DNA from 2 places in the Bacillus cihuensis genome. Region 1 is predicted to be linked to the other one. Evidence: riboswitches for the same ligand, from Rfam matches in the RefSeq annotation. Region 1 holds a riboswitch; the other holds the start of a gene.

The links. Region 1 has a riboswitch for thiamine pyrophosphate ahead of thiW (energy coupling factor transporter S component ThiW). Riboswitches for the same ligand answer to the same signal wherever they lie in the genome.
Region 2: linked by a shared signal. The riboswitch ahead of V179_RS0107225 (3-oxoacyl-ACP reductase) and the one ahead of thiW (energy coupling factor transporter S component ThiW) in region 1 are both predicted to bind thiamine pyrophosphate.

What each region holds. Positions count from the first base shown of each region.
Region 1 is NZ_KI632495.1:2,258,346-2,264,476, reverse strand. Features, by position in the region: gene V179_RS0116640 (2-keto-3-deoxygluconate permease) at 1-327, shown strand, start outside; gene V179_RS0116635 (UxaA family hydrolase) at 432-1,556, shown strand; gene V179_RS28185 (UxaA family hydrolase) at 1,579-1,902, shown strand; gene V179_RS0116625 (UxaA family hydrolase) at 1,959-3,116, shown strand; TPP riboswitch at 3,516-3,620, shown strand; gene thiW (energy coupling factor transporter S component ThiW) at 3,756-4,277, shown strand; gene thiD (bifunctional hydroxymethylpyrimidine kinase/phosphomethylpyrimidine kinase) at 4,246-5,043, shown strand; gene thiM (hydroxyethylthiazole kinase) at 5,684-6,131, shown strand, end outside.
Region 2 is NZ_KI632495.1:297,847-303,977, reverse strand. Features, by position in the region: gene V179_RS0107235 (ROK family transcriptional regulator) at 1-182, shown strand, start outside; partial or broken gene V179_RS31580 (DinB/UmuC family translesion DNA polymerase) at 283-658, shown strand; gene V179_RS0107230 (LLM class flavin-dependent oxidoreductase) at 1,005-2,312, opposite strand; gene V179_RS0107225 (3-oxoacyl-ACP reductase) at 2,395-3,147, opposite strand; TPP riboswitch at 3,296-3,396, opposite strand; partial or broken gene V179_RS29800 (helix-turn-helix domain-containing protein) at 3,481-3,796, opposite strand; gene V179_RS0107210 (YbfB/YjiJ family MFS transporter) at 4,425-5,654, opposite strand.

The DNA.
Region 1 (6,131 bases):
CGCGAGAAAAGTTATATTGCACCTTGGGCAGAGGCCTCTACTGCTGGGAATGCAGTTGCTACACCTGCAGCCATTGCCGCAGCAGCTTCGGTAGCAGCGGGATCTGGATTAATGACATCACAAGAAGCATTAGTTTATCAGAATCTATCGAGTGTGGCTACTGCTCAAATCTCAATTGCATCAATCTCGACAGCACTACTAGTTCCCGTTGCTGTTATTCTTGCAGATAAATATCAGAGACGCAAAGGGATTGATGGAAAAGAAGAGTTTCAGCGAAAGAATAAAGAACGGAACATTGAGAATCCTGCAGCCCCTGTGAAGATGTAAGAGTTTGATTTGGATATACCAAAATAAGTAAACGGGTTATAATTGTGCGTAAAATACAGAATAATCTGATGTTTAATCCGTAAATAAGAAAGGTGAGATCATGTATGGACTATTCTTTTGAAGGCTATTTAAGAAATGACGGAACTGCTGGAACGAGGAATTATATTGGCGTTGTATGTTCTGTCGTGTGTTCTAGTGTGATTGCTAAGGAAATTTCAGAAAGTGTACCTGGGACTATTCCGATAATCCATTCAAATGGATGTGCCCAACTTGGTGATGATTTTCAACTAACAAAAAATATGTTGGTCGGTATTTCAGCTAATCCAAATCTTTATTCGGCACTTCTTGTAGGATTAGGCTGTGAGACGAATCAAGTTAGCGGATTACTAAAAAGCATTCCGAAAACAAAGCCAATAGAAGGAATCGGCATCCAACAATTAGCAGGTGGAGAAAATACAACAAAAAAAGGTGTGCAGATTGTTGAACAATGGGCAAAGGAAGCGGCAGCAATGAAAAGAGAGAATCTTCCGCTTTCTTCTTTGACTGTTGGGATTGTAACTGTTGATATCGATGAGGATTCATTGAAAAGAATAGTTCCTGTAGTAGGGAAAGTAATCGATTTATTAGTTGAAAATGATGCGACAGTGATGATGGGACTTACAGATACTTTAGAGCCGGCTGGTTTATTATTGGCAGAACGCACAAACAGTCAAGAGGCAAAAGATAAACTAAGAAAGTTGGAAGAAGGATTACACCGGAAACGTTGGAAAGAAATTCATAAAGACCAAAGTGCTGCTCGCAGTTTCTCAAAAGAAGAAAAATTATTAGCTGCTCTTGAAGCTCAAATGACAGGGACTAGTCCAATTGAAAGTCTACTTGGCTATAATGAGAAGCCGAAAGAGAAAGGGCTACATCTTATCGTTGGTACGAGCAATATGGTAGAGACTTTTTCTAATATGGCCTCAAGTGGATGTAATCTAGTGATCGTTGTGAGTAGCCGAGGAATCTTGACAGGTTCAGTCGCTCTGCCGTGTATGACAATTACACCGCAAAATCCATATGGCTCATTTGATGAACTAGTCGATTATACAATAACCGAAGAGGATCCTTCTGTTCAAGTGGAAAAAGTCATGAAAGAGCTAGTAGAAATCTCTTCAGGAAAACAAACGAGTCTTGAAAAGTTGGAACTAGGCGAGTTTTCTATTCCACATGTAGGAACAACATTTTAATAGAGGAGAAGGAGGATGGGGAATGGACAAAAAATATAATGCACTCAAATTAAATCCGAACGACAATGTGGCAGTTGCATTGAAAAATTTAAAATCAGGCGAGCTGCTTTCTATACAAGGTGAAAAGGACCAAATAAAGGTGATGGAAGATATTTCATACGGGCATAAAGTGGCTACCTCTTATATTAAGAATGAAGGAAAAATCATGAAGTATGGAGAGTGCATGGGAATTGCGACAGCAGAAATATCTCCTGGGTTTCATGTCCATGTTTTCAATGTTCGTGGTCTTAAAAATGAAGAAAGAGATCATTCTTTTATAGATCATGTTGATACATTCAGTTCTTGAAAACTAATTGAATAAGGTAATTATACGCTCAAATTAATTGAGGAAGGGGCAATACAATGCAAACATTCGAAGGGTATCGAAGACCAAATGGCAGTATAGGGGTCAGAAATCATGTAATTGTCATGAATACAGTAGGTGAATTGGCGAGTTTCACCAAAAAAATAGCTCAGCTCGTTCCAGGTGTGATTCCAGTCGTCCACCAAGGAGGGCAAGCTCAGTTCCCCGAAGATTATAAGCAGACAATCCGGACTTTAAAAGGGACTGCGGGACATCCAAATGTAAGTAGCGCCCTATTTTTAGGCATGGGTGATGACCCACTTGCAAAAGAGCTTGAAGAACTTTTAAAAGATGAAAATCATCATGTTCATGCCATTTATTTTAATAAAGATAAGCCTGTTAGTGAGGTCCTTAAAGAAGGGAAACAATGGCTAGAAGAAGCAATGGATAGAAGTAAAACTGAAAAGACAGAAACAGCTGATGTTACTGAGCTAATCATTGGACTTGAATGTGGTGGATCAGATGCATGGTCAGGGATTACCGCAAATCCGGCGATTGGAGCATGTTCCGATTTTATTGTAAGAGATGGCGGGACTAGTATTCTAGCGGAAACAACAGAAGCCATCGGTGCCGAACATATTTTGGCAAAGCGAGCCATAGATCCTGAAGTAGGTAAGAAATTTCTTAAAATAGTAAAAGAATATGAAGAAAGAATCAAAGACACGGGTGAAGATATTAGGTCAGCAAATCCGACTCCAGGAAATATGGCAGGGGGATTAACGACCTTAGAAGAAAAATCTTTAGGTTGTATTAAAAAAGGCGGAAATTCAACGTTAATGGAAGTAATTGATTACGCCGAAGCACCATCGAAAAAAGGGTTTATCTTCATGGATACACCTGGATATGACGTAGAATCGGTAGCCGGCCTTGCGGCTGGTGGAGCACAGATTGTTTTATTCTCCACTGGAAAGGGTTCTCCAACAGGCTCACCAATCGTTCCTGTCATCAAAATTGGCACAAATCCAAGACTATATGAAATCATGTCAGAGCATATTGATGTGAATGCTGGAAAAATAATCGAAGGGAAAAACACGATTGAGGAAATAGGCGAAGAAATTTACCAAAAAATAATGGCAACAGCGAATGGTTCGATGACTGCATCTGAAAAACATAAAAATCAAGAATTCGCGATTTGGAGATTGGCAGAAACGATATAAAGGGATCATGAACGAAACTAGCTCTTTGCTCGTAATTTAGTAGGTTAATTTAGTTAGACTAAAATGACAACTATAACTTATGAAATGAGCTAGATTAATAAAGTATGCCACAAAATAAGTAGATTTAACGTTTTAATGGGGAAAATTTCAAGTTAGAATCGTGGTTGAAAGAAGAACTGAGCTAAGAGGTTATCTGAAAACACCCATAAGCGTCTGCTCTAAAGCCCAACGATGAAAAAGAAAAAGGTTCAGGGCTTATAAACTGTATCACCTTATGAAGGTTGCGGCACGGAGCTGAATTTGCAGAGCCCCGCACCTTTTCCGCAAAAGAACGTTAATTGCAAATTTTCAGGCATTGCATTTTTGCTTCAACATGGTATGATGACAGTAACTAAATATACATTGCACTAGGGGAGTCTTTAAGAGGCTGAGATGGAACTTTGTTCTAGACCCTTTGAACCTGAACCGGATCATGCTGGCGGAGGGAAGTGGAGATATTAGCTTAGCTAGTTTATATGTGAATATCTACCCCTTTCCTATTTCAGGAAGGGGGTTTTTGGTTTTGTTTAAAAGTTTCGTTTTCTCACTACAACGATTTTCCTAGCAAATGTATAAAACAGATGAAAAGGAGATGAAATGGTGAATTCGATTAGAAAACTTTCACTTACTGCCATGATTACAGCATTAACAGCACTGACTAGTTCCTTTGTTTTTATTCCAATGGGTTTTGCTAAAATCTTTCCGATCCAACACTTAGCGAACGTATTAACGGCCGTTATGTTAGGGCCTGGCTATGCCATTGCTCAAGCTTTGCTCGTCTCAATCATTCGAAACATGGCAGGAACGGGTTCTATCTTTGCTTTTCCAGGCAGTATGATTGGGGCTTTGCTTGCAGGACTATTATTCAGGTATACAAAAAAGATTGGTTTTGCTTGTCTAGGTGAAGTTATAGGTACGGGGATTATTGGGGCACTTGCTTGTTATCCACTTGCCTTGTTGTTTTTAGGAAAAAAAGTTGCTTTGTTTGGCTTTTTACCCGCATTTTCAATTAGTTCTTTAGCAGGCGCAAGTATTGCGTTTATATTATTAAAGGTTTTCTTGAAAAATAAATATTTGGAGGGGTTACTATATGAAAACAGCACTTACAATCGCAGGCTCTGATTCAGGAGGGGGAGCAGGAATTCAAGCTGACTTAAAAACATTCTCTGCACATCATGTGTTTGGTATGTCTGTTATCACAGCTGTTACCGCCCAAAATACGGTAGAGGTTCGTTCGATTCAAACGATGAGCAAAGAAATTATTCGCGACCAGATATCAGCAGTGTTCGACGATATTGAAGTTCATGCTGTGAAAATTGGGATGCTTGGTTCGGCTGAAACGATTGAAACGGTTGCCAAAACGCTACATACATATAAGCCGCAGCATATTATCCTTGATCCAGTCATGATTTCTAAAAGCGGGCATCATCTACTTGAAATGGACGCTGTAGAAGCATTGAAAAAGCTATTGATACCAATGGCAACGATCGTGACTCCGAATCTACCAGAGGCGGAAACGTTATCAGGGAAAACGATTCAATCCAAACAAGATATATATGAAGCTTGCCAGATCATCGAGCAATTAGGAGCGAGAGCAATCTTGTTAAAAGGAGGACATTCTGCCGGAGATCCAAACGACCTTTTTTATGATGGAGCTAATTATATATGGTTAAGGAGTGAAAGAATTTCAACGAAAAATACTCATGGTACAGGCTGTACACTTTCATCAGCGATTGCCGCTAACTTAGCAAACGGACTTGGAATCGAGGATGCAATCCGTCAAGCAAAAGAATATATTACGCAAGCTATCCGTGACAGCTTTGCCATCGGAAAAGGACATGGGCCAGTCAATCATTTCTATCAATTTCAGAAAGTTCATCAATCATAATGGAACTTCCATCAATGTTTTTTTACCTTCGCACTGACGGTTCGTTAATGCGGGATAAAGTGAAACTTCAATTAGTGGGGCATCCCCTACTAATTGTTAGTTGAACCAATCGGGCTTTTACGGGCAGTTATCTCCACACGCTTCTTAGATTTCTCTAAGCCCTGAAGTGGAGGTTACTGCCCGTTAATGCGGGATAAAGTGAAACTTCAATTAGTGGGGCATCCCCTACTAATTGTTAGTTGAACCAATCGGGCTTTTACGGACAGTTATCTCCACCTACGCTTCTTAGATTTCTCTAGGCCCTGAAGTGGGGGTTACTGCCCGTTAATGGGGGATAAAGTGAAACTTCAATAAGTGGGGGGCATCCCCCACTAATTGTTAGTTGAACCAATCAGGCTTTTACGGGCAGTTATCTCCACCTACGCTTCTTAGATTTCTCTGAGCCCTGAAGTGGGGGTTACTGCCCGTTAATGGGGGATAAAGTGAAACTTCAATAAGTGGGGGGCATCCCCCACTAATTGTTAGTTGAACCAATCGGGCTTTTACGGGCAGTTATCTCCACCTATGCTTCTTAGTACCTCTAAGCCTTGAGGTGGGGGTTACTGTCCGTTAATGCGGGATAAATCTGGAGGGGATTATTATGCTAAAAAGAATTGAAGTATTATTTAAGAAAGTTCGAAATGTAAATCCACTTGTTCATCATATAACCAATTCTGTCACAATCAATGATTGTGCGAATATTACTCTTGCTATTGGCGGCTCTCCTGTTATGGCATCAAGTGTGAATGAGGCCGCAGATATGGCGAAAATCGCTCATGCACTAGTCATCAATTTAGGGACGCTGAACGCGGATTCCTGTGAAGCAATGATTCTAGCTGGAAAAGCAGCTAACTCTGCTAACATACCGGTTATACTTGATCCTGTTGGAGCTGGGGCAACACCTTATCGAATCGAGATGGCTGAAAAAATTCTTCAAGAAGTGAAGATGAGCATTATTAGAGGGAATGCCAGTGAAATTTATAGTTTAATAGGAGGCCAAAGTCAGACAAAGGGCGTGGATTCAGGTATGGTGTCTCTTTCAGGAGCGG
Region 2 (6,131 bases), 2.0 Mb from region 1:
ATCCAAATGCTATCTCCGAAATTGAGTCCCAACTAAAGTCAACTGTTGGTCATTACCGTAAACTGCTAATATCAGAATTCGGAAAAAAGGCATGTATAATGGGTGCCTGTGCTTTAGTTATTAAGAACTTTTTCGACGTTTCAGATATATGTTTAAATATAGCTGATGAAGAAGGTTCATAAAGTGAAACTTCCATCAGTGGGGGGTTTTTCATCCCCCACTGATGGTTAATCCCGTTCTACTGTCGCTAAGACCTTCGCTTACGCTTCGTGCAATCGTTGAAAGGCTGGGAGAACAATCAGTTTTGGATTAGGTTATTCGAAGGATGAATTTGGTGGAGGTTTTTATCGTTCAAGGACTATTGAGGGCCCAACAAATATTACGATAGAAATATACAAGGTTTGTTTACAACTAATGAAGGAAGCTATCGAGGAAACACAGTTAGGCAGATATCTCTGTCCATTAGTAACTTGGTTGATGATTATGAAATGAAATTAGATTTATTTGAGCCAGACGGATGGAAAAACGAGAGCTTAGATATATAGTAGACAAGATTAGAAATAAATTTGGTGCCTCATCCCTGTTAAGAGCTGTATCATTTACAACCGCCGGAACTGCATTGCATCAGAGCAAGTTGGTTGGTGGACATAAAAAATAGCCCCTCTCAATTAAGATGAGGGCTTATTTTAATTCTTCTTATTTAAAATGAAGGAGGTCCTCAGCTCTTTTTTGAGCTTCAATTTATTTCTAGATCCTTCCTGAATTATTTTGCCCGATCGTATTATAATGTTAGCCAGTTGATTCTGATTGAGCATTTTTAATATCGATATATGACACTGTAAAACAGGGTAGGACGTATGGCCCACGGGACCATGATCCTGTACGTAAAACAGTTCATCCCCTACGTGTAGACATGTTTGAGGCTGGTTAGAAGATTCTCAAGTTTTTATACTTATACCAACATCTTACCTCTTCTACTAGTACAGTCATTTTATAATAATTTATTATGTTAATCCTAAATGTTCACGGAAGGTATGACCTTCATATTTCTTTCTGAAAATACCTCTTTTTTGCATTTCAGGAACAATTAGTTCAACAAAGTCTTCTAAACTACCGGGTAATGTAGGTGGCATAAGATTAAATCCGTCAGCCACACCAGCTTCAAACCAGACTTCCATCTGATCCACAATTTCGTCGGGTGTACCTATCAGCGTGTGATGTCCACCGCCTGCATTAAGATATCCTAATAATTCTCTTACTGTAGGTTGTGTATCATTAATAATTTCTAGTATCGTTTCGTAACGTCCAACTGGACCAGTAAATTCTTCTACTGGGGGTAATTGAGGTACTTCTTTATCAATTTCCCACTTAGAACAGTCTTGTTGAATAAAGAAACTCAACTGTTTTAAAGCTGTTTCAAGAGGTAATTGCTCATCTAATGCTGCTTTTTTGGCTAAAGCCTCTTCATGAGTATGACCTATATAGGTTACTAAGCCTGGAAATACTTTAATATGTCTATCGCTGTCTTCGCTTTGTTTAACTTGTTCATCTAATTTTTCACGAAATTTTTTTGCTTGCTTTAAGTTCCACGACACTGAATAGACTGCATCGGCATATTTTGCGGCTAATGCAATGCCTTGTTTAGATGCTCCTGCTTGCATTGATACTGGTTTACCTTGCGGACTTTTTGGCGTAGTGGATGGGCCATACACTTTAAAATGGGTACCAATGTGATTAAAAGGCTGAATGTTTGAAGGATTTATCAATTTTCTTTCTTCTCGATGATGTAGAAACTCATTACTGTCCCATGAAAGAAATAACTTATTCATTAAAGCAGCAAATTCATCTGCCTTCTCATAGCGTTTGTCATGAGAAGGTAGTTCTTCCATACTATGATTTAACGCCTCTAAATCAGTCATTGACGTAACAAGATTCCAACCAACACGTCCTTTTGTAATATGGTCTAAACTTAATAGTTGTCGTGAAGCTGTGAAAGGATTAGAAAAAGTACTTGAAATTGTTGAAACTAATCCCACATGATTTGTCACTTGAGAAATAGCAGTTAAATTGACTACCGGATCAAACCAAAATGCCGGCATATCACTAGAATCTTTACCTTGAAATGATTGATTATCAGCAAAGAATACTGCGTCAAAGTAACCCATTTCTGCTAACTGTGCTAAAGATTGGTAATAAGAAATGTCTCCAATACGTTCAACGCTTGAGTCAGGCATTAACCAAGCAGCTTGATGGTGTCCACAACCATACAGCAAAACACCTAGGTGCAGTTGTTTTTCTTTAGTTTTTGTCATTTGTTTACACCTCAAAATACATCATTATTAATTGTCTTGTATACTCCTTTTTTTGAAGGATTATCTATGTTAATTTAAGCTATTAGTTCATGGTCAAACCGCCATCTACTGTGAAATTTTGACCTGTAATACCGTTGGCATTTTCCGAAGATAAATAAGCGACCATGTTGGCTACATCTTGAGGTGTGGTCACCTTCTTCAATGGCGTTGATTGAGCAATTAAATCGAATACTTCTGGTGTTGTAACAGCACTTGCGTCAGTCGTTTTTAATAATCCACCTGAAACTACATTCGCTTTTATACCATATATCCCTAATTCAGAAGCGATATTACGTGTAAAACCGATTAATCCAGCTTTAGCTGTTGTATATTCGTGGTAGGGTACAACAGGATTTTGATATAAATTAGTACCTATACCTATAATACTCCCATTTTGCCGTTCAATAAATTGAGGTATGACGCTTTGAACTACATTAAATGATGCTTTTAAAGTACCATCTAGTTGTTTTTGATAATCATCCCAAGTGAGTTCTGTGAAGGGTTTCTGTTTGTTTGGATCAAATTTGAAGTCTACTAATGCATTGTTGACTACAACATCAATTTGACCAAAATATTCCGTTGCTTTTTTTATCAAGTTATCTACTTCTTTACGATTTGTTACATCAGCCCGAATTGCAATAGCATTCTCTTCACCAATCTCAGAAACGAGCTTCTCAGCAGCATCTTGGCTTTTATAGTAATTGATAACCACTTGAAATCCTTGTTGTGCCAATGTCTTTACAATAATTGCTCCTAAACCTCTACTACTACCAGTTACTAATACTGTTCTAGTCATCATAACAACTCCTATGTTTTTTAATTTTGATGAAACTTAAATAATAAAATGATAGATAAAATAAAAAATACGCAACCTTCCCATAGGAAAGTTGCGTAAAAACAAATAACTACATAGTAAGAATAAGGCACAATCGCTCTTTAAGTATGTATTAGAGTTTACACTTTCCTACGCTAGTTTCAGCTAGTTCAGGTTCAAAGGGTTTGAGGTAATCCTCATCTCAGTTAAATAACACCCCTAGTGCATATATTTAAGTTATATTCAATGTTATAGTTTTAAGAAATTTCTGTCAAGTAAATATGGCTAGTTAAAGTATTTCTATAACTTTGTTATATGGATCTCACGCATTTCTTTCACATATGTTCTGACAGTACTTTCCCTAATCACCAAGTCAGGATAACGCTTCAGGAGCCAATCTCTGATTTTTGCTGCACTAAGGTGCGGATACTCTTCCAGCCAGGCAATAATCCAGTCTCGATAAGATGCTAACTTTCTAGGTTTTCGATGAGGGCCTTCTAAAAGTTTTTTAGTCTCCTCAAATCATCTGTAAGTATTTATAGATCGTAGGTCGTGACACTTTAAGTTCTTTTGCGATTTGTGACTTTCTAAACTTTTGCACATACAATTGATGAATCTGTACATACAACATAAATTTCTCCTCCAAAATCCTCCCCTCAATAAAATAACATTTATTATTAGTTTACTAGAGTTTTAAATTGATGAAGCAAAAGTGTAAAATTCAGACTAGCGAAAACTATTAACTTCATTCTAGCGTTTACATCTACTTCTTTTTCATTAACTAGACCCATTAATCGAATAACTTAGAGCTTCTTTCACTTCCTAATAACCCCTTCTCTTTATTCCAGAAAATGGCCCGATTATTGAATAGATGACTCGCATTTCTCAATCAATTTCTTGTCCCTTTACAACAAACAAATTTTAAATGATCAAACTGTATATATAATTCACGTCCTTTGAATAGAACAGAAAGGCTACTTCTTCCATAATGCTGCTTATTTGTTGAGATTATGCAGATGTTTGTTACCCCGTTCTAAATTTAAACGAGGTAAAAATATAGTTGTTTTATTTTGATGTAAGATTCTTCACTAAACTAAAAAATATAACTATAAAGTCGTTAAAAAATCTATATTTTATTAAACAATAGCGCCCGACTGTGGAACAACTCATTACAGGAAGGCTGGCCTTGTAGAAGTAATTAAAGACCAAATCACATTTGCGATTTGGTCTTTAATTTCATCCTCTTTCCAAAAAATTATCTATTTAGTATTAACATTCCATCGATTTTTTTCAAGTGCAGCCTGTTCATTAACCACATCTTTTTTCAATTGCATAGATAGAATGAATCCTAAAAGCAAAAGTCCGCAGCAAAGCAGTAATGCAGACGGTATGCCTCCCATATGGTCAATCATCCAGCCGCCAAGTCCGGGTCCTGCCAGCTGTCCAACGGCAAAAAAGACCGTAGAGTAGCCTAATGCGATCGGAGCGTATGATTGATGAATCTGCTCTGTTGAAAGCGCCAGAATAAGTGAAAGCATGCCGACAATTGTACTGCCCCAAAGAAGCTGGCTGATGCCAAAGCCAATATATTCTGGATAAATGACTGGAAACACCATCGAAACAGCTCCAATAAACAGTGTAATAAGCAGCGATTTCTTCCGGCCGATTTTATCTGAAACCGCGCCCCATATTGGTCCGCTAAATATCGAGATAAAACCGCCTAACGCCATAATCCGGCCAGCAGAATAGCGGTCAAGATTCGCCTCTAACATAAAACTGAATAAGAAGCTTTGCGGGATTAAATAAGCAAAGCCAATCAATCCATAAATAATTGCTACAGTAAGGACCCCTTTATGCAAATAGACTTCACGGATTAAGGATCCGCTTTTTTGAGCCTTCTTGCGTAAAGGGACGGGAGGATCCCGCAGGATAAAGTAGGCACAAACGACAGACAGCAAGGAGATTATCCCATATAAAATCCACAGGCTGCGCCAGCCATTATTTGAAAACCATGCGGTAAAATACGGGATGAGCAAGCTTGATATAACAGTTCCCAAGCCTAATCCACTGAGAAGAAATCCGATCATCAGCCCTCTTTGCTTCGGAAACCAACCAACAACAATATTAACTAGTGGCGTATATGCAAACGCCGTTCCGATTCCAAGTAGCGCCATTCCTGCCAAACAAGCAAGATAACTTTGTATCATCGAAATGAAAAACAGCCCAAAGGCAACAAGCAATGTCCCGAGAATGACTAATTTCTTCGATCCCCACTTCGATGCTAAAATACCGGCAAAAAGAACCATCCCTAAATAGCCGATTGATGTTGCCGTCCCTAACAGACCAGCCTGTGCATATGTAAGCGATAAACTTTTTTTCATAAATGGCATCAAAATACCATAAGACATTCTCCCAAAACCTTGAACACTTATCGTAACCATTATGCTTGCAAAAGCATACTTCCAAATTTTCAGGTTATCACCAATCATTTAACACCTCAAATCTATTCGTGTTTGCACGTATATAATTGTTTTAGGCTCTAACCGTTTAATTTTAATAATAAAGAGTAAAATATTTTTAAATATTTAGATAATAGAAACTCTTTTTTCTAACATAACTCTATTGTGTAAACATTTAAATTGGAGTTTAATTACAAAGTTTATGCTATTAGTCATCATATTTTGTATTAACTGCATAATTACATTGTTAATCTGCGATAAAAATAATTCCAAATAATGAATGTTAAATGGCCTAATTGTTGTATAGAATGACTCGCATTGGATTTCAAAGCTACATTGAGTTAATAGTCCATGCAATTCTTTATCCTCACCCGAAATGGGGTTGCCACTTTTACAAAAAACTATAAAATCTTTCACGTCCATTTTTATTAATCACCTCTCTTCAATATCAATCGTTATTTCGATATTTCCTGGATCGTTTTCTAATATTTCGACTCCCTCTGTGAT